DNA from 4 places in the Pseudoxanthobacter soli DSM 19599 genome. Region 1 is predicted to be linked to each of the others. Evidence: riboswitches for the same ligand, from Rfam matches in the RefSeq annotation. Region 1 holds a riboswitch; each other region holds the start of a gene.

Region 1 (5,016 bases):
CGCTTCGCGGCATCCGGGTCCACCGCCCAGTCGGACGTGAAGTGCTCGTGAATGAAGCCGCCGTGAGCCGCGGGAAACTCGATGGCGATCTTGTTGGCGATGTGGATCGCACGGTCGAGGAACGGCCGGCTTCCGGTTGCCTCATAGGCGGCGATCATCGCCTCGCACAGGTGCATGTTGGCGTTCTGGCCGCGATAGCTGTCCGGGTTCGTCCAGCCGGCATCGAAACCCTCGATGGCGAGTTGTTGCGGCCCCTCGATGAAGCGGGACTCGATCAGCGCCGCGACATCGCGCAGGCAGGCATCAGGCACGATCTTGCGGGCGGCGGTGGCATGGGCCAGCAGCACGAAGGCGTGGCCATAGGCCTTGAGCGAGGGATCGGCGACGGTATCGCACTTCGCGACCCACCCGTAGCCGCGCGAAACAGGGTCGCGAAGGACCGTTTCCAGGAAGTTCAGCCCGTGGCGCACGGCATCGCGCAGCATCTCGTCGCCGAAAAGCTCGAACCCGATCGCAGCGTTGTAGGTCATGCGCGACATGCCGACGAGATGCTTGGTCTCGCGGTCGTAGATGGTGCCGTCGATCAGGAAGGCGTTGAAGAAGCCACCCTTTTCCCGGTCGATCGCAACGGGGAAATAGAAATCGAGGCACTGGCGGATATGCGATTTCAGGAAATCCGGCGACGCGAAATCGGGCATTGCCCTGTCCCCTCCCACTCGGGTTCGCGGAACGTCGCCGGCAGCCGCATCCCCGCGAGGGAGTGGCGGCGGCGCGCTCCTGTCATCGTTCAATTCGCTTCTGGAATAGGGCCTTGCGAGGCTGCGGTCCAGTGGCAGCGCTCCCGCAACAACGGGCTAACACCCGCCCCGCCGATCTCGGATGGTATAGTCGTCACCCTAGAGAGACGCGCCCGCCGGCCTGCGTTCCAGGCGCGGCCCGAGCGAGGCGTGCCAAGAACAAGGAGACGCGAGATGGCTGCCAAGCGCATTCTGATGATCGTCGGCGATTTCACCGAAGACTATGAGACCATGGTGCCGTTCCAGGCGTTGCTCGCCGTCGGCCACAAGGTCGATGCCGTCTGCCCGGGCAAGAAGAAGGGCGACTGGGTCGCGACCGCCATCCACGATTTCGAAGGCCAGCAGACCTATAGCGAGAAGCCCGGTCACCGCTTCACGCTGAACGCAACGTTTTCCGACATCACGCTCGAGGACTACGACGCGCTTGTCATCCCGGGCGGGCGGGCACCGGAATATCTCCGCCTCGACGCCGGGGTGATCGCCGCGGTGCGCCATTTCTTCGACGCAGGCAAGCCCGTCGCCGCCATCTGCCATGGCCCGCAACTGCTCGCTGCGGCGAAGGTGCTGGAAGGTCGCACCTGCTCGGCCTACCCGGCCTGCCGCCCGGAAGTGGAACTCGCCGGCGGCACCTATGCCGATATCGCCATCGACGGCGCGGTGACGGACGGCAATCTCGTCACGGCTCCTGCGTGGCCGGCGCATCCGGCGTGGATCGGCCAGTTCCTCACCGTTCTCGGCACGCACATCGAGCACGCCGACAAGGTGCTCGCCGCCGCCTGACAAACGCCGCATCCGCCCGCCGGACAGGAACGGCGGGCGGACCGGCCCGCGGCGTGCTATCATCGCCCGAAAAGCAAGAGCCGGGAGGATGGAACGCCATGTGCCGTCTGTTCGTCGGAGCCGATCCAGCTCTGTGGCGCAATCGCACGCGCTCGATACGCCTCAGCGGCGTTTCCACAAGCATTCGCCTTGAGGACTTCTACTGGACGACGCTGGAAGAGATCGCCCGTCGCGACGGGCTGTCGCTCGGACAGCTCGTCTCCCGGCTCTATGACGAGCTGGCGAGCGAGGGCGAGATCGAGAACTTTGCCTCGTTCCTGCGGGTGTGCTGTGGACGCTATCTCGCGCTGCAACTCGCCGGAGAGGTGCCCTCGAACCGCGCAGTACCCATCCGCAGCCTCGATGCGGAACGTATCCTCGCCCGGGAGAACGCCGCCCGCGCGCTCGTGAGCGAGCGGGAAAGCGCCTGATGCGCGTCCCCTCGCGGCCGGCGATGAGCCCTCAGGTCACCGCAGGCAGATGCTGGAGAACCTCGAGCGAGCCTTCGTAAATCATCTTGAGCGCGATGTAGAGGACGATGGCGAGGCCGACATAGGAAATCCAGCGGAAGCGGGACAGCATCGAGGCGATCAGCGAAGCCGCGAGCCCCATCAGCGCCACAGACAGCGCAAGGCCGATGATCAGCACGCCCGGATGCTCGCGAGCGGCCCCGGCGACGGCGAGCACGTTGTCGAGCGACATCGAAACGTCGGCGACGATGATCTGCGTCACGGCCTGGCCGAAGGTCTTCCGGGGCTTCCCGCCCTCCTTGCCCTTGCCGGCGAAGACGACCGTCTCCTCCGCCTCCGCGTCGTCGGCGATCGCGGCCTTTTCCGCCTCGTGGTCGGCGCGGATCTCGCGCCACATCTTCCAGCACACCCAGAGCAGCAGAATGCCGCCCGCCAGCAGCAGGCCGATGACGGCAAGCAGGTGCACGGCGATGGAGGCGAACACGATGCGCAGAGCCGTCGCGGCAAGAATGCCGACCAGGATGACCTTGAGGCGCTGCTCGCGTGGCAACCCCGCTGCGGCGAGGCCGACGACGACGGCATTGTCGCCCGCAAGCACCACGTCGATCAGCAGCACCTGCACCAGAGCGGTCAAAGCCGCAGGCTCGAACAATCCGGTGAAGATTTCCACGGGGGTACGTCTCTCGCTTTCGGGAGTGAACGAGGCAGGCGGGGTCGGGAGAACGTCAGATGGCGACTTCCGGACAGAACGCCCCGGAAATGCTGAATGTTCCGGGCTTAAACCCGTCCCGTCATGATTGCAAGGCGGTGGGGTTCCCTCCTTTTCCATACGAACGGCGCGATACGGCGAGATGACGACATGCCCGCTGACCGTAGGGCCGTATGGAACGAGAGGGCGCTTCGGGCCGCCGGCCTCTCTTCACCAGCCGATGCCGGGCGGCGGCGAACGCAGCCCGGTGTCGCGCCCACCTTCCGTCCGCACCAAACCGATTGCATCCGCGCCGGGCGGTGGCTAACGTCGACCTTGTCTCGCGGGGTGCCCGAATGGGCTGAGAGGCGTGCAAGCCAACCCGTCGAACCTGATCCGGATCGTACCGGCGGAGGGATCGAGATGACGGCGTTGACACGCCCATCCCCTCATCGCGCCAACTGTCGCCTCGGCCGAACGACCAATCGTCGTGACGCCGTGCCGACGGATTGGCCGATGCGCCGAACGAGCCAGATTTGCCCGTTTTGCCAGCAGGATGAACGTCTATGCTCACACGCCGCTTCATCAGCGCCGCTCTTGCGGGCTCTCTCGCCCTCGGCGCCTTCGCCTCCGCCCTGCCTCTCGCGAGCGAGGCCGCCGCAGCGGAGAAGCCGACGCTCACGGTCTACACCTACGACAGCTTCGCCGCCGAATGGGGGCCGGGGCCGATCGTGAAGAAGCGTTTCGAGGAAACCTGCGGCTGCACCCTTGAATGGGTGGCGATCGAGGATGCGGGCGCGATGCTGACGCGCCTCAAGCTCGAAGGCGCTTCGACGAAGGCCGACGTCGTGCTCGGCCTCGATACCAACATGGCCGACGAAGCCCGCAAGACCGGGCTGTTCGCCCCGTCTGGCCTCGCCGTTTCCGGCCTCGACCTTCCGGTGCCCTGGACGGACGACACGTTCGTTCCGTTCGACTGGGGCTGGTTCGCGTTCGTCTACGATTCCGAAAAGCTGAAAAATCCGCCCAAGAGTTTCGCTGATCTCACCGCGCCGAACGCTCCGTCGCTCGTGATCGAGGACCCGCGCACGTCTTCGCCGGGCCTCGGGCTGCTGCTGTGGGTCCGGGCGATCTACGGCGACAAGGCCGACGACGTCTGGAAGCAGCTGAAGCCGAAGATCGTCACCGTCACCAAGGGCTGGTCGGAAGCCTACGGCCTGTTCCTGAAGGGCGAGGCCGACATGGTGCTGAGCTATCAGACCTCTCCGGCCTACCACATCTCCGCGGACAAGACCGACAAATACAAAGCCGCGATCTTCCCCGAAGGCCACGTGCTGCAGGTCGAGACCGCAGCCGTCGTCGCAAGCTCCCGTCAGCCGGATCTGGCGAAGTCCTTCCTCGCCTTCATGCTGACGCCTGCCTTCCAGTCCGCCATTCCGGAAACCAACTGGATGTATCCGGCGAAACTTCAAGAAGGCGGGTTGCCGGCCTCCTTCAAGGACCTGCCGAAGCCGACCAAGAGCTTCCTGCCCGACCCCGCCGAGGTGGCGGCGAAGCGGCGCACTTGGCTCGACGGCTGGCTGACGGCGATGGGTCAGTGAACGCGGCGCTCTGCCCATTTCCGGCCCGTCCGGTCGCCCCATGACAGCCCGTGCCGTCCGAATCCGCGGCGCCGGCGTGATGCTGCTGCCCGGTATCGCGGCGCTGGCCGTCGTGATCGGCATCATGGCGTCGGCGATCGTCGGCCTCATCTCAGCGGCCGGGGGCGACCTGCCGTCGCTGCCGTGGGGCTATGTCAGCGACATCGTCCGCTTCACGCTGATGCAGGCGACGCTTTCAACGGTGCTGTCGCTTGCGCTCGGCGCGGCGCTGGCGCTGGCTCTCGCCCGGCGCAGCCGGTTTCCGGGCCGGCGGGTTCTGCTGGCGATCCTGAACCTCGCGGTCGTGCTGCCGCCGGTGGTGGTGGTGTTCGGCGTCGTCGCGGTGTTCGGCCGCGCCGGCTGGCTCGGCGCGATTCTCGGCGCGCTCGGCTGGCAGCCGGGAAGCTGGCTCTACGGCCTTCCGGGCATCCTGATCGGCCATGTGTTCTTCAACGCGCCGCTGGCGGCCCGGGTGTTCCTCGCCGCCATCGAAGCCGTTCCGGCCGAGCACTGGCGCCTCGCGACCCACCTCGGCATGTCGCCGCTCGCCATGTTCCGGCTGATCGACCGGCCGGTGCTGATGCGGGAGACGCCTTCGCTTG
Region 2 (5,016 bases), on a different contig from region 1:
GTGGGCGATCAGCTCGCGATTTTGCCGGCCGCGGTCGCTCATGAGCCCGCGCGTCAGCGAGGACGACAGGATTTCCACACCGTCGAACGCTGCCGCGCCGAGGGTGGCGTCGGCGTGGTAGTGGGTGAACACCACCTTGCGCACCGGCTTGTCGGTAATGCGGCGCAGCGCCTCGCCGACCTGGGCGGCGACGGCCGGCGTCTCTCCGCCATCGATCAGCACGATCCCGTCGACGCCGACGATCGCGCCGACGGTCGGATGGCCGGTCAGCGTCGCGGCATAGCAGTCGCGGCCGACTTCGGTCAGGACGACGGAATCGGCAGCTTCGACAGAGGCGACGGACACATCGGCCATGATACGACTCCCAGGCGACAACAGATCGGGCGGCCTTTTATCCCTACGAATGTGGCGGGGACGGGATGACGATGCGGTTTTTCCGCCAAAGGCCGCACCGATCGAACGCCATCTCTACCATCGGACGGACGGCTGCGGCACGGCCGCCCGCAGAACGTGCGGTCCGAGTGACAAGGCAAGGTGCGGCGCAGCGGCTTTATCGGACACAGCGGCCGTGCGAATTCGTAAGGGATTGATAACGCGGATAGATCAAGCTAGGCATAATCGTCGAGATTGGACGCCTCATGTCGCCCTTTCAGGGCATCCGGGCCATGCTGCGCTCGCATCGCACGGCTCTTTTCAGGCGCGTCCCGGCAAGGTGCTGCCGCAATGACCGGAAAATACGTTCGATATCTTCGCCGCCTCATGGCCGTGCCGCGCGTTGGCAGGCACCTCGCGGCAACGGGCCTGCTCGCCGGGTCGCTCGCCGTCAGCGGCCTCGTGCCGGGTTCAGTGGCGACGGCGACGGCGGCGGACTGCACGTCCATCGGCCGGCAGATCTACCAGGCCGCCGCCGCCAAGGACCAGCAGCGGCTGGAGGCGCTGCGCCGCCAGTATGCCGCGCAGAACTGCAGCACCGCAGCGGCGCCTGCGGCCAAATCCGGCGCGGTCAAGGGCGGGACGGCGAACTCCGACAACACCCGCACCCGCTACGTCAACCAGAACGGTCGCATCGTCGCCCTCACAGAGGGGGGCTCCGGGTCTGATCCCGGCAGCTTCCTCAAGCAGCTTTTTCCGATCTTCGGCGGCACCAAGCAGGCCGAGCCGCAGCAACCCGACAAGGGCGGCAACCGTCCCCGCGTGCTGACGCCGAAAACACCCGCGCAGCCCGCCGTCGCCGCCGTTCCGGCGACCCCGGCCGCGCCGGCGGCCAATGTCGAGACCTACCGGACCTATTGCGTGCGCGGTTGCGACGGCTACTATTTCCAGATCGGCCGCGCATCGGCCGAGACCGATTTCACCCGCGATCAGGCGGCGTGCGAGAAGACGTGCCCGGCGAGCCCGGTGTCGCTTTACGTTCAGCGCAACGGTGATCCTGCCGCCGAGATCGTCTCGCTGCAGGACGGGCAGCCCTACAATCAGCTGCCGGCGGCCTTCCGCTTCCGCGACGGGCGCATCCCGGGTTGCAGCTGCTCCGCGGACGCTGCCGCTCCCGACAACATGAGCCGGCCGACAGGCGTCGTCGACGTGGCCCAGCCGGGAACGGCCGCCGTCACCGCTGCGGATCCGGCCGTCGTCGATGGCGCCGCACCCGCGGATGCCGCAGCGGCCTCTGCGTCAGCGTCGTCAGCTGAACCGGCGGCACCGGCAAAGCCGGCGATCAGCAAGCCGCCGCTCCGCGTCAGGACAGTCGGGCCGACATTTCTTCAAACCCAATGAGCGGCATCAGCTTGGCGAGCTCGGGGCCGTCCTCGCGCCCGGTCATCGCCACGCGAAGCGGATGGAACAGAGCCTTGCCGCGCTTGCCCGTGGCAGCGGAAACCGCCTGGGTCCAGGCGCGGAAACTCGCCGCGTCCCACGGTTCGGGCGGCAGCAGATCCCTCGCCGCGGCCAGAAACGCCGCATCCTGCGCGTCGCCCGCCGGCTTCGCGAGCGGCCCCCGCACCACGTCCCGCCATGCCTCGGCATCGGCGACGACGGTGAGGTTGGCGCGGATCGCCTCCCAGAATGCCGGCCCGAGATCGGCATCGAGCGTGTCCAGGCGGGGCCGGGCCGCCTCATAGTCCATGGCGTGGACCAGTTCAGCGTTGGTCCCGGCGATATCGCTCGGATCGAACCGCGCCGGAGCGCGGGAGATATGCGCGAGGTCGACGCGGCCGGCGAGGTCGTCGAGTGAGGCAACCGCCTCGACCGCCTCCGACGTCCCGACCAGCACTGCGAGCGAGGCGACGGCCATGGGCTCGTAGCCTTCCGCCCGAAGGCTGCGCAGCGACAGGGTTCCGGTGCGCTTCGACATGGCACTGCCGTCGGCGAGCACGAGAAGATTGTGATGCCCGAACGACGGCACCGGCCCGCCGAGCGCCTGGAACAGCGCGATCTGAACCGCCGTATTGGTGACGTGGTCCTCGCCGCGGATGACATGCGTGATCCCGAGGTCGATGTCGTCGATGACGGACGGCAGCGTGTAGAGATAGGAACCGTCGGCGCGCACCAGCACCGGGTCCGATAGCGAACGCAGGTCGACGCTCGTCGGCCCGCGCACGAGATCGGTCCAGGACACCACGCTTGCATCATCTGCGCCGGTCGTTCCTTTTGCCGATCCGGCCACGGCGTCGGGCAGCAGGAAACGCCAGTGCGGCGAACGGCCTTCCGCCTTCAGGCGGGCGCGGTCGTCGTTCGTCAGCGCCAGCGCGGCGCGGTCGTAGACCGGCGGCAGGCCGCGCGCTCGCAGGCGCTTGCGGCGATAGTCGAGTTCCTCGGCCGTCTCGTAGCAGTCGTAGAGCGCACCGGAGCGCCGCAGGTCTTCGGCAACCTGATCGTAGCGCCCGAAGCGGTCGGATTGCCGGACGACGGCATCGGGCTCGATCCCGAGCCAGGCCAGGTCTTCCAGAATGGCGTCGGCGAAGGCCGCGGTCGAGCGCTCCCGGTCGGTATCGTCGAGACGCAGGATGAAGCGTCCGCCGTTGCGCCGTGCAAACAGATAGTTGATCAGCGCGGTGCGGGCATTGCCGAGATGGAGGTAGCCTGTCGGGGAAGGCGCAAAGCGTACCGTGGGTGTCATCGTCTCTCAGCTCTCGTCCCAGGCCCGGCCGTGATGTCGTTGACGGGGCGCGCCGCTATATAGCCCGCCGCGCGGCAGGCGGGAACGGACGAGTTCGCCGCCACGACGGGTCTCACCCGCTGCGATGCCGGACGCTTCGGCCGGGGGCAAAGCGGACGGACCGGGGATAAGTGCCGGGCACCGGGGCGGGCCGGCTTTCATCCGCGTCGTCTTTCACCGGCCGATGGTCTATGCTCAAGGATCGGCCTGGGGTGCCGTCGCCGCCTTCCATCGGGAACGCCGCGACGGCTGAGATCACACCCATCGAACCTGATCCGGATCATGCCGGCGAAGGGAGCGGCCCGTCGGCACCGGCCTCTCAGGGTGGCGCGCCGCACCGTCTCCTCAGCCGGCCAACGAGGAGACGACCCATGTCCGGCGATATCCTTTCGCCATCCGGCGAGCCCACCGTCGCGCCGCTCTCGCTCAGCCCCGGCGAGGCGCTTGCGCGGATGCGGGCGGCGGCACCGCTCGTTCACAACATCACCAACTATGTCGTGATGACCCCGACGGCCAATGCGCTGCTCGCTGCCGGAGCCGCGCCCGCCATGCTGCACGCGCCCGAGGAGGCGCCGGAATTTGCGGCGATCGCCTCCGCGCTGGTGGTCAATATCGGCACCCTTTCCGCTCCCTGGCTCGCGGCGATGATCAGCTCGGTCCGTGCCGCCGTCGCGGCAGGGCGGCCGTGGGTGCTCGATCCGGTCGCCGGCGGCGCCACGGCCTTCCGCCGTGAGGCCGTTTCCGCCCTGCTCGCAGAGCGGCCGGCCGTTGTGCGCGGCAACGCCTCCGAGATCCTTGCCGCCGCCGCGGGCGGCGTCGCCGGGCGAGGTGTCGACGCGGCACACGGCGTCGCCGACGCCGCCGGCCATGCGGATGCCCTCGCGCGCCGCCTTGGCGCAGTCGTGGTGATTTCCGGCCCCGTCGATATCGTCACCGACGGCACCCGGCGGGTGGAACTCTCCAACGGCGTGGAAATGCTGACGCGCGTGACCGGCACGGGCTGCACCGCGACGGCGCTGATCGGCGCCTTCCTCGGCGCTGGCATCGCCCCTCTGGAGGCGGCCGTGGGCGCGATGACGCTGATCGCGGTCGCCGGTGAGATCGCCGCTGACGTCGGCCCCGGCGAGCCCCCTCGGGGCCCCGGCAGCTTCGCCGTCCACCTGCACGATGCGCTCTGGAGCATCACGCCGGAGGTGCTGGATGCCCGCGCCCGGATCGCCGTGGTGTCCGCCACCGGCTGATGCCCCCGGGCATTCGCGTGCCGTAGAAGGTCCCGAAGGCCTGTCGCCGGCCGAAGCCGGCGCTCGCCGCCTTTGCCTTTTCAGCACGCGCCCGGCGACTGGCGCGGCCGAAGCCGGCTGCAATTTCTGCCAGTAATAAACGCCTTTATCGGTGTTCCTTAATTCTCTCAGGCTGATATGGTTCGCCGGAGAGGATAAGTGGGATGCGTGGCAACCGGTCGTGGTGGAAGGCCGGCTTGCGGCGCGAGTCGGTCGGATCGCGTTGAACGATCCCGCCCCTCGCCGCTGGGCTTCCCAGAGGTGCGTTTGGGCGGGCGCGAAGCATGAAGAAGACGTTATCCGAACTCGGATCGGCCGATGCCGCGCGCCAACGTGCCGGCGGAGGCGACGGTCCGCGTCAAGAGCGTCGCTTCGCCGGTTCGCTTGCCGCCAATTTCGCCCTGTTCGTGATTCTGCTCAGCGTCGCGCCGCTCTGCGTTCAGGGCGTGATGTCCTATCACGTCGCGAGCAGCACCATCCGTGACCTCACGGCGCGGAACTTGCGCGCCACGCTGGCCTCCGAAGCCGATTTCCTCACGCTCCAGGTCAACGAGGTCGAGCGGCTCGTCACCGCGATCGCCG
Region 3 (5,016 bases), on a different contig from region 1:
CCGCCCGCACCGTCGACGATGTCGGCACGTTCGTCATCCGCTTCTCGGCCCGGCTGCGTGCGCTCGCCGGCAGCCTGGACCTCCTCGTCGACAGCGGCTGGCACGGCGCCTCGCTGCGCGAACTCGTCGACACCCAGCTCGGCCACGTGATCGAGGGCAGCGGCGAACGGGTGGTGATCGAGGGTGAAAATGCGCTGCTGAGCCCGGAAGCGGCCCAGAATGTCGGCCTCGCGCTGCACGAACTCGCCACCAACGCCTCGAAATATGGCGCGCTGTCGGTGCCCGCCGGCCGCGTGCGCGTCGCATGGCAGCGCATAACGGACGGCGAGCGTCCGCTGTTCGAGGTCGTCTGGCAGGAGGAGCACGGCCCGACCGTCATCGATCTCGGCCGCAAGGGCTTCGGCCGGGTGATGCTGGAGCGGCTGGTGCCGCGCGCCGTCGACGGCACCGCCGATCTCGACCTTCTGCCGGGCGGGCTGGAATGGCGGCTGCGTTTCCCGCTGACGCAGCTCGCGCCGGAGGAAACGGTCTGAGGAGAGCCGGCCGGCGACTGCCGGCCGGGAAAACGGCGGACCGCCTCGACGCCTATCGCACCGAGACGGCGATCTGGCCGACGGCCGGCACCGTCTTGATCAGGCCCTGCTCTTTCAGGAACGTCCCGAACCGCTGGTAGGCGCCGAGATCGATGGCGCCCGGCCGCTTGGCGAAGCGCGGGATCGTGTCGAAGAACGCCTGCTTGTTCAGGTCGTTGTTGAGATCCGGATAGGCCTTGATGAACAGCTGCCACGCATCCTGCGGATGGTTGGTGATGTAGAGCGAGGCCTGTTCCACCGCCGCGAGGAACCGCGGCAGCCGGTTGTCGCTGGCGAGATCGCGGTGGGTGACGAAGATCAGCTCCTCATAGGGCGGCACCCCGTGCTCCTCCGGGTAGAACGCCCGGCCGGGATGGCCTTCCTGCCGCATCTGCGTCAGCTCGAAATTGCGATAGCCGCCGATGGTGGCATCGACACGCCCGGAGATCAGCGCCGGCGAGAGCGAGAAATTGACGTTGACGAGCTCGACGTCGGACTTCGTCAGCCCGGCCGAGCTCAGCATCGTCTGCAGGAGCGCGTCCTCGAACCCGGCGACGGAGAACCCGATCCGCTTGCCGCGCAGGTCCGAGAGCTTCTGGATCGGCCCGCCTTCGAGCACCGTCAGCGTGTTGAGCGGCGTTTCGACGAGCGATCCGAACCGGATCAGCGGCAGGCCCGCATCGACGTCGAGGAACAGGCTCGGCTCGTAGTGGATCGCCACGTCCGCCTGCTTGGCGGCGATCAGGCGCGGCGGCGCCGCGGGATCGGTCGGCGGCACGAGCGCGACGTCGAGCCCGGCCTTCTCGAACATGCCGAGCTGCTCGGCGATGATCAGCGGCGCGTGGTCCGGGTTGACGAACCACTCCAGCAGAACCGTCAGCTTGTCGGCCGCGGCGGCCGGGGTGGCGGTAAGGCCGGCCATCATCAGACCGACGGCAAGGGCGAAAGCGCGCATCAAGGGTGCTTCTCCTTCTCAACTCGACGCTATAACCGGTGGACTCGCCGCCCGCCCGGGCGCGGCGTGGCGCCACGGCCGGGGCGGAGGGGATGCCCGGCGATCCGCGGGCCGTCCGCGGGATCGTCCTGCCGCCCGCTCATGGCGCTTCACGCTGCCAGGGCACGAGACGGGCGGTCGCCGCATCCACGCAGGCGCGCAGCGCCAGCGTGAGAACGGCGAGAATGAACAGGGCGGCGAACACGTCGCCCGTCTGCATGCGGGCATTGGCCTGGATCATCAGGAAGCCGAGCCCGCTCGCCGCCCCGACCCACTCGCCCACCACCGCGGCGAGCGGCGCCAGCGGCGCGGCGACCCTGAGGCCGGAGATGAATCCCGGCAGCGCCATCGGCACCCGCACCGCCATCAGCGTCTGCCACCGCGTCGCCGCCGTCAGCGCGCAGGCGTCGAGCAGGAACGGATCGGTGCGGCGGATGCCGTCGGCGAAGGCGGAGGTCACGGGGAAGAAGATGACGAGCGAGGTCATCACCACTTTCGACGCCAGCCCGAACCCGAACCACACCACCAGAAGCGGCGCGATGGCGAACACCGGGATCGCCTGCAGCACCAGGAGCAGCGGCCACGCGAGCCGGTTCGCGATGGGCGAGGCCGCCATGCCGATCGCCGCCGCCGCCCCCGCCAGCGTCCCGAACAGGAGCCCGAGCAGCGCTTCGGCAAGCGTGACCGCGGCATTGCGCAGGAGCATGTCGTGCCGCTCGACCAGCACCGCGATCACGTCGGCCGGCGCCGGCAGCATGTAGCCCGGCGGCTGGAACAGCCAGATCGCGGCCTGCCAGATCGCGACCACGGCCGCGAGCCCGCCGCAGACATCGCGCACCACCGCCATCGTGGCGCCAAGCGGGCGCCGCACGCGCCTGCGCCGCGGCGCGGTGTCTTCCATCGGCAAGGCCTCGTCCAAGCCCGTTCTCCCCGCGCAGTCCATGGGGAGTTCCATGGCGACTGCGACCAGCGCGGTCTTGGCGACGACAGGAAAACGTGGGGGAAGGCCTATGGCCTCGCTCCGTCCCTACGCCGGCATGACCCGGATCAGGTTCAAGGGTTCGGCTCACCGCCGTCTCAGCGCCGCCCGGCGCGCCCCTCGGATTACCGACCACAATATCGCGCCGATGCCGGGCGTCAATGCGCCGGGGGCCGTTTCGCCGTGGACCGCCGTCCGCGGCCGCCGATCGGGAGCCTGTCTCGCCTGCCATTGGCCCAGTCTCGCTCCACAACGTGGCGTCAGCCTTGCATCCCGGCGCCCGGCACGCCCCTGCACGCGCGTGGATCGTGCGCTCAAACGAAAGTTGAGCGCCGCCCGCATTGACTTCCGCCACAAACCCGCCGGATGATGGCGGACCGCATGACGGCCGCGACATCGAACCTGCGTTCGCCCCCTGGGCGGCGCACCGCGACCGAACAACAAAAAGGCGGGTGAACATGGTGGGAACACACGACGCGCGCCACGCCGAGCAGGTCTATTCGACGCTGCGCAATCCGGCGTCCGCGGCGAAATCGGCCGTTGCCGCGTCCTGGTCGCGGTCGCTGACGAAATACGGCCTCGACCCCGAACAGGACCAGCCGCCGCATCAGCTGAGCCACGCCGAATTCCGCGTGGCGCTCGAGCGGGTCGAGCCGCTGGTCAGGCTCGCGCAGAACACCCTCGACCGGCTGTTCCAGTCGGTCGGCGAGGCGGGCTGCTGCGTGCTTCTAACCGACCGCGACGGCGTTCCGCTCGACCGGCGCGGGGTGCCGGGCGACGATGCCGATTTCCGCGCCTCGGGCCTCTGGACCGGCATGGTGTGGAGCGAGGCGAGCGAGGGCACCAACGGCGTCGGCACCTGCCTCGCCGAGGGCCGGGCGCTGACAATCCATCGCGACCAGCACTTCCTCACCCGCAATATCGGCCTCAGCTGCACGGTGGCGCCGATCTGGGACGAGAAGGGCGCGATCATCGCCGCGCTCGACGTCTCGACCTGCCGCGCCGATCTCACGATGCCCGTGCTGAAGGTGGTCGCCGCCGCCGCCTGCGACGCCGCGCAGAAGATCGAGGCCCGCCATTTCCGCGAGATGTACCGCCACGCCCGCGTGCTGCTGTGCCCGGATGTCGGCCGCGGCGCCGGCGGCATGATCGCGGTCGACCGGGAGGATCTCGTGATCGGCGCGAACCGCGCCGCCCGGATCGCCTACGGCCTGACCGACGAGCGCCTCGCCCATCCCTTCCCCGCCGACGACCTGCTGCTGGGCGAGGAGGAAGTGCCCTGCGAAAGCCTGACGGGCGCCGAGCGCGGCGCGGTGCAGAGGGCCTTGTCGCGCACCGACGGCAACGTCTCGGCCGCGGCACGGCTCCTCGGCATCAGCCGGGCCACCATGCACCGCAAGATCGCCCGCCTCGGCCTCTCCCGGCCGAACTGACGCGCCCGCCTGGAAGGCGTCCGCGCCGCCCCGCGCCGGCTCCCGAACGAAAAGAGCCCTCCCGGGGTCGCCGGGAAGGCTCCTAAATCATCGCGGATGATTGCGCGCGAACGGCGCCCGCGAGGGCGCCGCGGCCCGGCCTCAGCCCTTCGGCGGGCCTCAGCCTTTCGGGTTGAGCGCGGCGTCGGTCGCCACGTTCAGGCCGTTGAACGAGATCGGCAGCGCCAGGCGCTGGCTGTTGCCGTCGACGAACTCGAGCCGGCCCGGGCCCTTGGCGGCCTTGAGGGCGGCAAGCTGGTCGGTCTTCAGCTCGGTATCGGCGAAGCAGCCCTGGGTGCAGGTGGCGAACACGGTGTCGATTCCCGTCGTCGCCTTGTCGTCCAGATAGAGCGTCGCGCCGGCCGGCAGGAAAACGCCGTTCGGCAGTTGCACGATCAGGCGCGCCGGCTGGTCCTTGGCGACGCGGCCGATCACCACCTGGGCGATGAGGCCTTCCTGTCCCTTGGCCTGCAGGCCGAGCGCAGCCTCGCACACCTTGGCGGTGCCCGACTGGCCGGGAACGGCCGAGCAGCGCACCATCCAGTCGCCGTAGGTGGCGGTGGTGGCCTGCGGGGTGTTCGGATCGACCGCGACGGGCTTCGCCGCCTCGGTCTTCTTGGCATCGCCCTTCTGCGCGGCCTGAGCGAGCGCGGCGTCCGTGCCGACTGCTCCGGCGACGACACCGAATGCAAGCGCGGCGGACAGCAGGCGATGACGGAGACGGAATCGATTGGCCGGAATCATCTGAAAGACCTTCAAGATCGAAAGGACGGGCGTTTCCAACGGCAACGAGAACGCGAAGCCGATGCCCATTTCACAGGCTCGCGGCGCCAGCGCAAGGGCAGGATTTGATGGGAAACGCGAACACCGCCCGCGCATACCCGCCGCATCTCCACGTTCGGCCCGGAAAAGCCCCCCAGCGGCCCTGCACGCACCGGAGCACGACAGCGGCCAGATCGCACGGCGCACTCGATGCGACACATCCGGCGGGGGCCCGCA
Region 4 (5,016 bases), on a different contig from region 1:
CGGGTCTTCTCGATCTCGGCGGCGCCGAGGGGTGCGCCGTGGGCGCCCTCGCTGTCCTGCTTCGACGGGGAGCCGAACCCGATATGCGTGCGTGCGGAAATGAACACCGGCTTGTTGAGCGACTTCGCCAGCGTGAAGGCGGCGTCGATCTCTTCCGGGTTGTGCCCGTCGATCTCGAGCGTCGCCCAGCCGGACGCCTCGAAGCGGGCGCGCTGGTTGTCGGAGACCGCAAGCGAGGTGGAACCGTCGATGGTGATGTGGTTGTTATCGTGCACGACGATCAGCTTCGACAGGCCGAGATGGCCGGCGAACGAGATCGCCTCGTGGCTGACGCCCTCCATCAGGCAACCATCGCCGCAGAACACCCAAGTGTGGTGATCGACGAGATCCTCCCCGAACTCCGCCGCAAGCTTGCGCTCGGCGAGCGCCATGCCGACCGACGTCGCGAGACCCTGACCGAGCGGCCCGGTGGTCGTCTCGATGCCTTCCATGTGGCCGTATTCGGGATGGCCGGCCGTGCGGGCGCCGAGCTGGCGGAAACGCTTCAGCTCGTCGAGCGTCGCCTGGGCATAGCCCGTCAGGTGCAGCACGGCGTAAAGCAGCATGGAGCCATGGCCGTTCGAAAGCACGAAACGGTCGCGGTTCGGCCAATGCGGCGCCTTCGGATCGAAGTTCAGGTGCTTGGTGAACAGCACGGTGGCCAGGTCGGCCATGCCCATCGGCATTCCCGGGTGACCGGAATTGGCCTTCTCCACTGCATCGATCGCGAGGAAGCGGATCGCGTTCGCGAGATCGCGGTGCTCGACGGTTGTGGCTCCGGTGGAAGAATCGGGATTGGCCATGCCGGGAATTTCCTCATTCACGCCGCAGCCGCGCCGATACGCAGCGGCGGCCGGTCCGGTTTTCGCGCGCTCCTTGGCGAGCGCCTTGCCTGCGCGCTCCATGAGCGACGGACAGGGGCCGTTTGGCAAGAGAAAACATCTGTCCGCCAGCGTTTTGTGCATGGTTTCGATCCGGGCAAGACACCCCGTTTCCAGGCCGGTCCCGCTCCCGCCGCGGCGCTTCATTTCCCGGCGAAGGAATTGTAAAGCTGGCCGCGGGGCACGGACTTTAGAGACGGACCTGGGGGATTAACGCCATCATGACACGGAACGATTCCGGCGCCGCACCGGCCGGCGCGGGCACGACTTCACCTGGCGAGGGGGGACAGCAGAGGCGCACCATCGGCCTCGTCAGCCTGCTGATGACCGGCGTCGGAACCATCATCGGATCCGGCTGGCTGTTCGGTGCCGCACACGCGGCGGGCTATGCCGGGCCGGCGGCGATCTTCTCCTGGATCATCGGCGCCTTCATCATCGCGCTGACGGCCCTGACCCTGTGCGAGCTCGGCCCGATGATGCCCCGCACTGGCGGGATGGGCCGGTTCGCCAAGCTCTCGCACGGTTCCCTCGTCGGCTTCATCGGCGACTGGGCCGGGTTCGTGGGCTTCACCAGCACGGTGCCTTCAGAGGCCTCCGCCTCGGTGCAGTACATGAGCAACTGGGACTATCCCTGGGCGCATGAACTGTTCTCCTCGCAGACCCAGTCGCTCAGCCACACCGGCCTCCTGGTCGCGAGCCTGCTCTGCGTCGTCTATTTCATGCTGTGCTACTGGTCGATGCAGGTGTTCCTGCGGGCGGTGAAGGCGGTGACGATCTTCAAGATCTTCGTGCCGCTGTTCTCGGCCGGCACGCTGATCTATCTCGGCTTCAACGCCTCCAATTTCTCCGCGGTCGGAAACGGCAGCATCGCGCCATATGGCTGGTCCGGGGCGCTGACGGCGGTGACCGGCGCCGGCATCGTCTATGCCTTCAACGGCTTTCAGACGCCAATCAGCTTCGCGGGCGAGGCAAAGAACCCGAACCGCACCATTCCCATCGCGGTGCTGGGGTCGTTGGCGCTGTGCCTCGTGATCTACGTCGTGCTGCAGGTCGCGTTCATCGGCGCGCTGCCGCCGTCCCAGCTTGCAGCCGGCGGCGGCTGGAGCGGGCTCGATTTCCGCTCGCCCTTTGCCGATCTCGCCATCTCGCTGAACCTGTCGCTGCTGGCGATGCTGCTCTATCTCGATGCGTTCGTCTCCCCGTCCGGATCCGGCGTGATCTATCTCGCGTCCGCCTCGCGCATGCTGTGGGGCATGGAGCGCGACGGCCACATGCCGAAATCCATGGGGCGGCTGCACAAGCATACCCTTCTGCCGCGCCCGGCGATGTGGGCGGTGCTCGCCGCGTCGATCGCGTGTCTCTGGGTCTTTCCGAGCTGGGACGAACTCGCCGCGGTCATCTCGGTCGGCTACGTCATCGGGTACCTTTGCGCGCCGGTCGCGTTCATCTCGCTGCGACGGCTCGCCCCGAGTGCCGTACGGCCGGTCCGGCTGCCGTTCGCGGGCGTGCTCGCGCCCGTGACCTTCGTCGCGGTGTCGTTGCTGCTCTACTGGTCTTCGTGGCCCCTGACCGGAGAGGTCATCTTCATCATCGTCGCGGGGCTGGGCTTCTGGATCTATTACGAGGCCAAGACCGGTTTTCACGATATCGGCCGGCAGCTGAAAGCCGGCGCGTGGTTTCCCGCCTATCTCGTCACGATGGCGGCGATCTCCTATGTCGGAAGCCCGCGATTCGGCGGTCTCGGCCTTCTCTCCGAGATGGGCTCGTTCGTAGCCGTCACGGTCGTCTCACTCGGGTTCTACGTCTGGTCCTATCGGTCGGCTTGGCTCACGCCCGAGGCCGCTCAGTTGGATGCCGGCGCCGAACCAGGAACCGGCTGAAGGCCAGGCTCTTCCATAGCTTTTTCAAATCAATGGGTTATCCCTTCTATCAATTGCCGCTTTCGGGCCCGGCGGAGGCCTTCTCCGCCGGGTGAATCGCAATAGCGGTGACGATGTCGCCGCTGCAGCCAAGAAAGGGCGGGGACGGCCCCTGCCCTCCCCCGTCGCCAGGTCCGTAACCGACCGCCGGCCGGACCTTGTTGGCAAAGAAGCCGGCGTGCTAACGTCCCACTGTTCCGAGGGGCGCCCGCTTGGGCTGAGACGGCATTGGCCGAACCCTTCGAACCTGATCCGGGTCATGCCGGCGAAGGGACGGGAACCACGGCCTGAACGGTCGCCACGAGAGCCCCTCCAATCGTCATCGGCATCGTCGTCCCGGATCCGTCCGATCCGTTTCGAGGGATGCCCGCCCATGCTCACCCCTGCCCTGCCGCCCGATCTCCGATCGATAAGGCCATCGGCCTCGACGCCACAAAGCCGGGGGTCCCGGCGATGAGATGTCTCGTCGTCGGGGCCGGCGTCGCCGGGCTCACGACCGCGCTGTCGCTGGTCGAGCGCGGGGCGACCGTCGAGGTGGTCGACCGCGGCAGCCATCTCGGCGCGCGCTCGTGCTCCTGGTTCGCCGGCGGCATGCTCGCACCCTGGTGCGAGCGGGAAAGCGCCGACGAGGCCGTCCTTCGCCGTGGCCTTGCCGCTCTGGCATGGTGGCGGGAGCGCTTTCCGGAGACGGTGGCTGCGGGCACGCTCGTCGTCGCGCCTGCACGCGACGGCGCCGAACTGGAGCGCTTCTCACGGCGCACGTCGGGCTTCGACATGGTGGGGCCGGACGCCATCGCCACCCTCGAGCCGGCCCTCGCCGGCCGCTTTTCCCGCGGCCTCCATTTTCCGCACGAGGGTCATCTCGATCCACGTCGTGCCCTCGCCGCGCTCGCCCGCCGCCTCGCCGAGGCCGGCGTGCCGATCCGGTTCGACACGGACGTCACCGATTTCGCGATCGACGCCGACCGCATCTTCGACTGCCGTGGGTTCGCCGCGCGGGAGCAGCGCCCGCCTTTAACGCCCGCGTCGGCGCTGCGCGGCGTCAAGGGCGAGATGCTGCTCGTCCGCAGCACCGAGGTCCGTCTATCCCGGCCCGTCCGCCTGCTACACCCGCGGATGCCGCTTTATGTCGTGCCCCGGGCGGACGGCCTGTTCATGATCGGGGCCACCATGATCGAAAGCGAGGAGCGGGGCCGCATAACGGCGCGCTCGATGATGGAGCTTCTCGGCGGCGCCTTCGCGCTTCATCCCGCCTTCGGAGAGGCAGAGATCGTCGAAGTCGGAACGGACGTCCGACCCGCCTACCCCGACAATCTGCCCGCGGTCGATGTCGACGGGCGCACGATCCGGATCAATGGCCTTTACCGGCACGGCTTCCTGCTGTCGCCCTGGTGCGCCCGGCGCGCCGTGGCCGCAGCCTACGGCGAACCCTGGGAGGATCACGAATGAAGACGGTGTTCATCAACGGCGAGCCGGTCGAGATCGTCGCCGGCACCCTCGCCGATGCCCTCGCCGAACTCGATTACGGCGACCAGACGGTCGCGACCGCCCTGAACGGCCGCTTCGTGCCCGCGGCACAGCGCCCGGCTCGTCCGCTCGCGGATGGCGACAAGGTCGAAATCGTAACCCCGCGCCAGGGAGGATAAACCGATGTCACACCCGTTCACCGTCTACGGCGTTTCGTTGCCGTCCCGGCTGATGCTCGGCACGGCGCAATATCCCTCCCCGGCCGTCCTCGCAGAGTCCGTGCGCGCGGCGCAGGCTGGCATCGTGACGGTCTCGCTGCGGCGCGAAGCCGGCGGCGCGCGGGCGGGCGAGGCATTCTGGTCGCTGATCCGGGATCTCGGGGTGCGCGTTCTGCCGAACACGGCCGGCTGCCATTCCGCGCAGGAGGCGGTGACGACGGCTCAAATGGCCCGGGAACTGTTCGGCACGTCGTGGATCAAGTTGGAGGTGATCGGCGAAACAGACACCCTGCAGCCGGATCCGTTCGCGCTCGTCGAGGCGGCCCGCATCCTGGCGGCCGACGGATTCGAGATTTTCCCCTACACCACGGAGGATCTGGTCGTGGCCGAGAAGCTGGTCGAGGCCGGATGCCGCGTGCTGATGCCTTGGGGCTCGCCGATCGGCTCGGGTCGGGGCCTCGGCAATCCGTTCGGCCTGCGGGCGCTGCGCGC

The links. A riboswitch is a leader RNA that binds a small molecule or an ion and turns the genes downstream of it on or off. The one in region 1 is predicted to bind thiamine pyrophosphate.
Region 2: another riboswitch for thiamine pyrophosphate. It lies ahead of thiM (hydroxyethylthiazole kinase); the one in region 1 lies ahead of thiB (thiamine ABC transporter substrate binding subunit).
Region 3: another riboswitch for thiamine pyrophosphate. It lies ahead of BUF17_RS19675 (ABC transporter permease); the one in region 1 lies ahead of thiB (thiamine ABC transporter substrate binding subunit).
Region 4: another riboswitch for thiamine pyrophosphate. It lies ahead of thiO (glycine oxidase ThiO); the one in region 1 lies ahead of thiB (thiamine ABC transporter substrate binding subunit).

What each region holds. Positions count from the first base shown of each region.
Region 1 covers NZ_FRXO01000004.1:283,146-288,161, forward strand. The annotation lists gene BUF17_RS11510 (AGE family epimerase/isomerase) at 1-698, opposite strand, end outside; gene BUF17_RS11515 (DJ-1/PfpI family protein) at 972-1,577, shown strand; gene BUF17_RS11520 (ribbon-helix-helix domain-containing protein) at 1,676-2,047, shown strand; gene BUF17_RS11525 (TerC family protein) at 2,079-2,756, opposite strand; TPP riboswitch at 3,109-3,210, shown strand; gene thiB (thiamine ABC transporter substrate binding subunit) at 3,341-4,375, shown strand; gene BUF17_RS11535 (ABC transporter permease subunit) at 4,416-5,016, shown strand, end outside.
Region 2 covers NZ_FRXO01000001.1:555,184-560,199, forward strand. The annotation lists gene BUF17_RS02355 (MBL fold metallo-hydrolase) at 1-354, opposite strand, end outside; gene BUF17_RS02360 (DUF2865 domain-containing protein) at 724-1,773, shown strand; gene gltX (glutamate--tRNA ligase) at 1,736-3,115, opposite strand; TPP riboswitch at 3,353-3,470, shown strand; gene thiM (hydroxyethylthiazole kinase) at 3,526-4,395, shown strand; gene BUF17_RS02375 (bifunctional diguanylate cyclase/phosphodiesterase) at 4,719-5,016, shown strand, end outside.
Region 3 covers NZ_FRXO01000012.1:58,102-63,117, reverse strand. The annotation lists gene BUF17_RS19685 (sensor histidine kinase) at 1-533, shown strand, start outside; gene BUF17_RS19680 (ABC transporter substrate-binding protein) at 586-1,497, opposite strand; gene BUF17_RS19675 (ABC transporter permease) at 1,667-2,413, opposite strand; TPP riboswitch at 2,574-2,676, opposite strand; gene BUF17_RS19670 (GAF domain-containing protein) at 3,004-3,978, shown strand; gene BUF17_RS19665 (invasion associated locus B family protein) at 4,138-4,761, opposite strand.
Region 4 covers NZ_FRXO01000012.1:4,159-9,174, forward strand. The annotation lists gene tkt (transketolase) at 1-842, opposite strand, end outside; gene BUF17_RS19470 (APC family permease) at 1,142-2,800, shown strand; TPP riboswitch at 3,030-3,130, shown strand; gene thiO (glycine oxidase ThiO) at 3,293-4,288, shown strand; gene thiS (sulfur carrier protein ThiS) at 4,285-4,485, shown strand; gene BUF17_RS19485 (thiazole synthase) at 4,490-5,016, shown strand, end outside.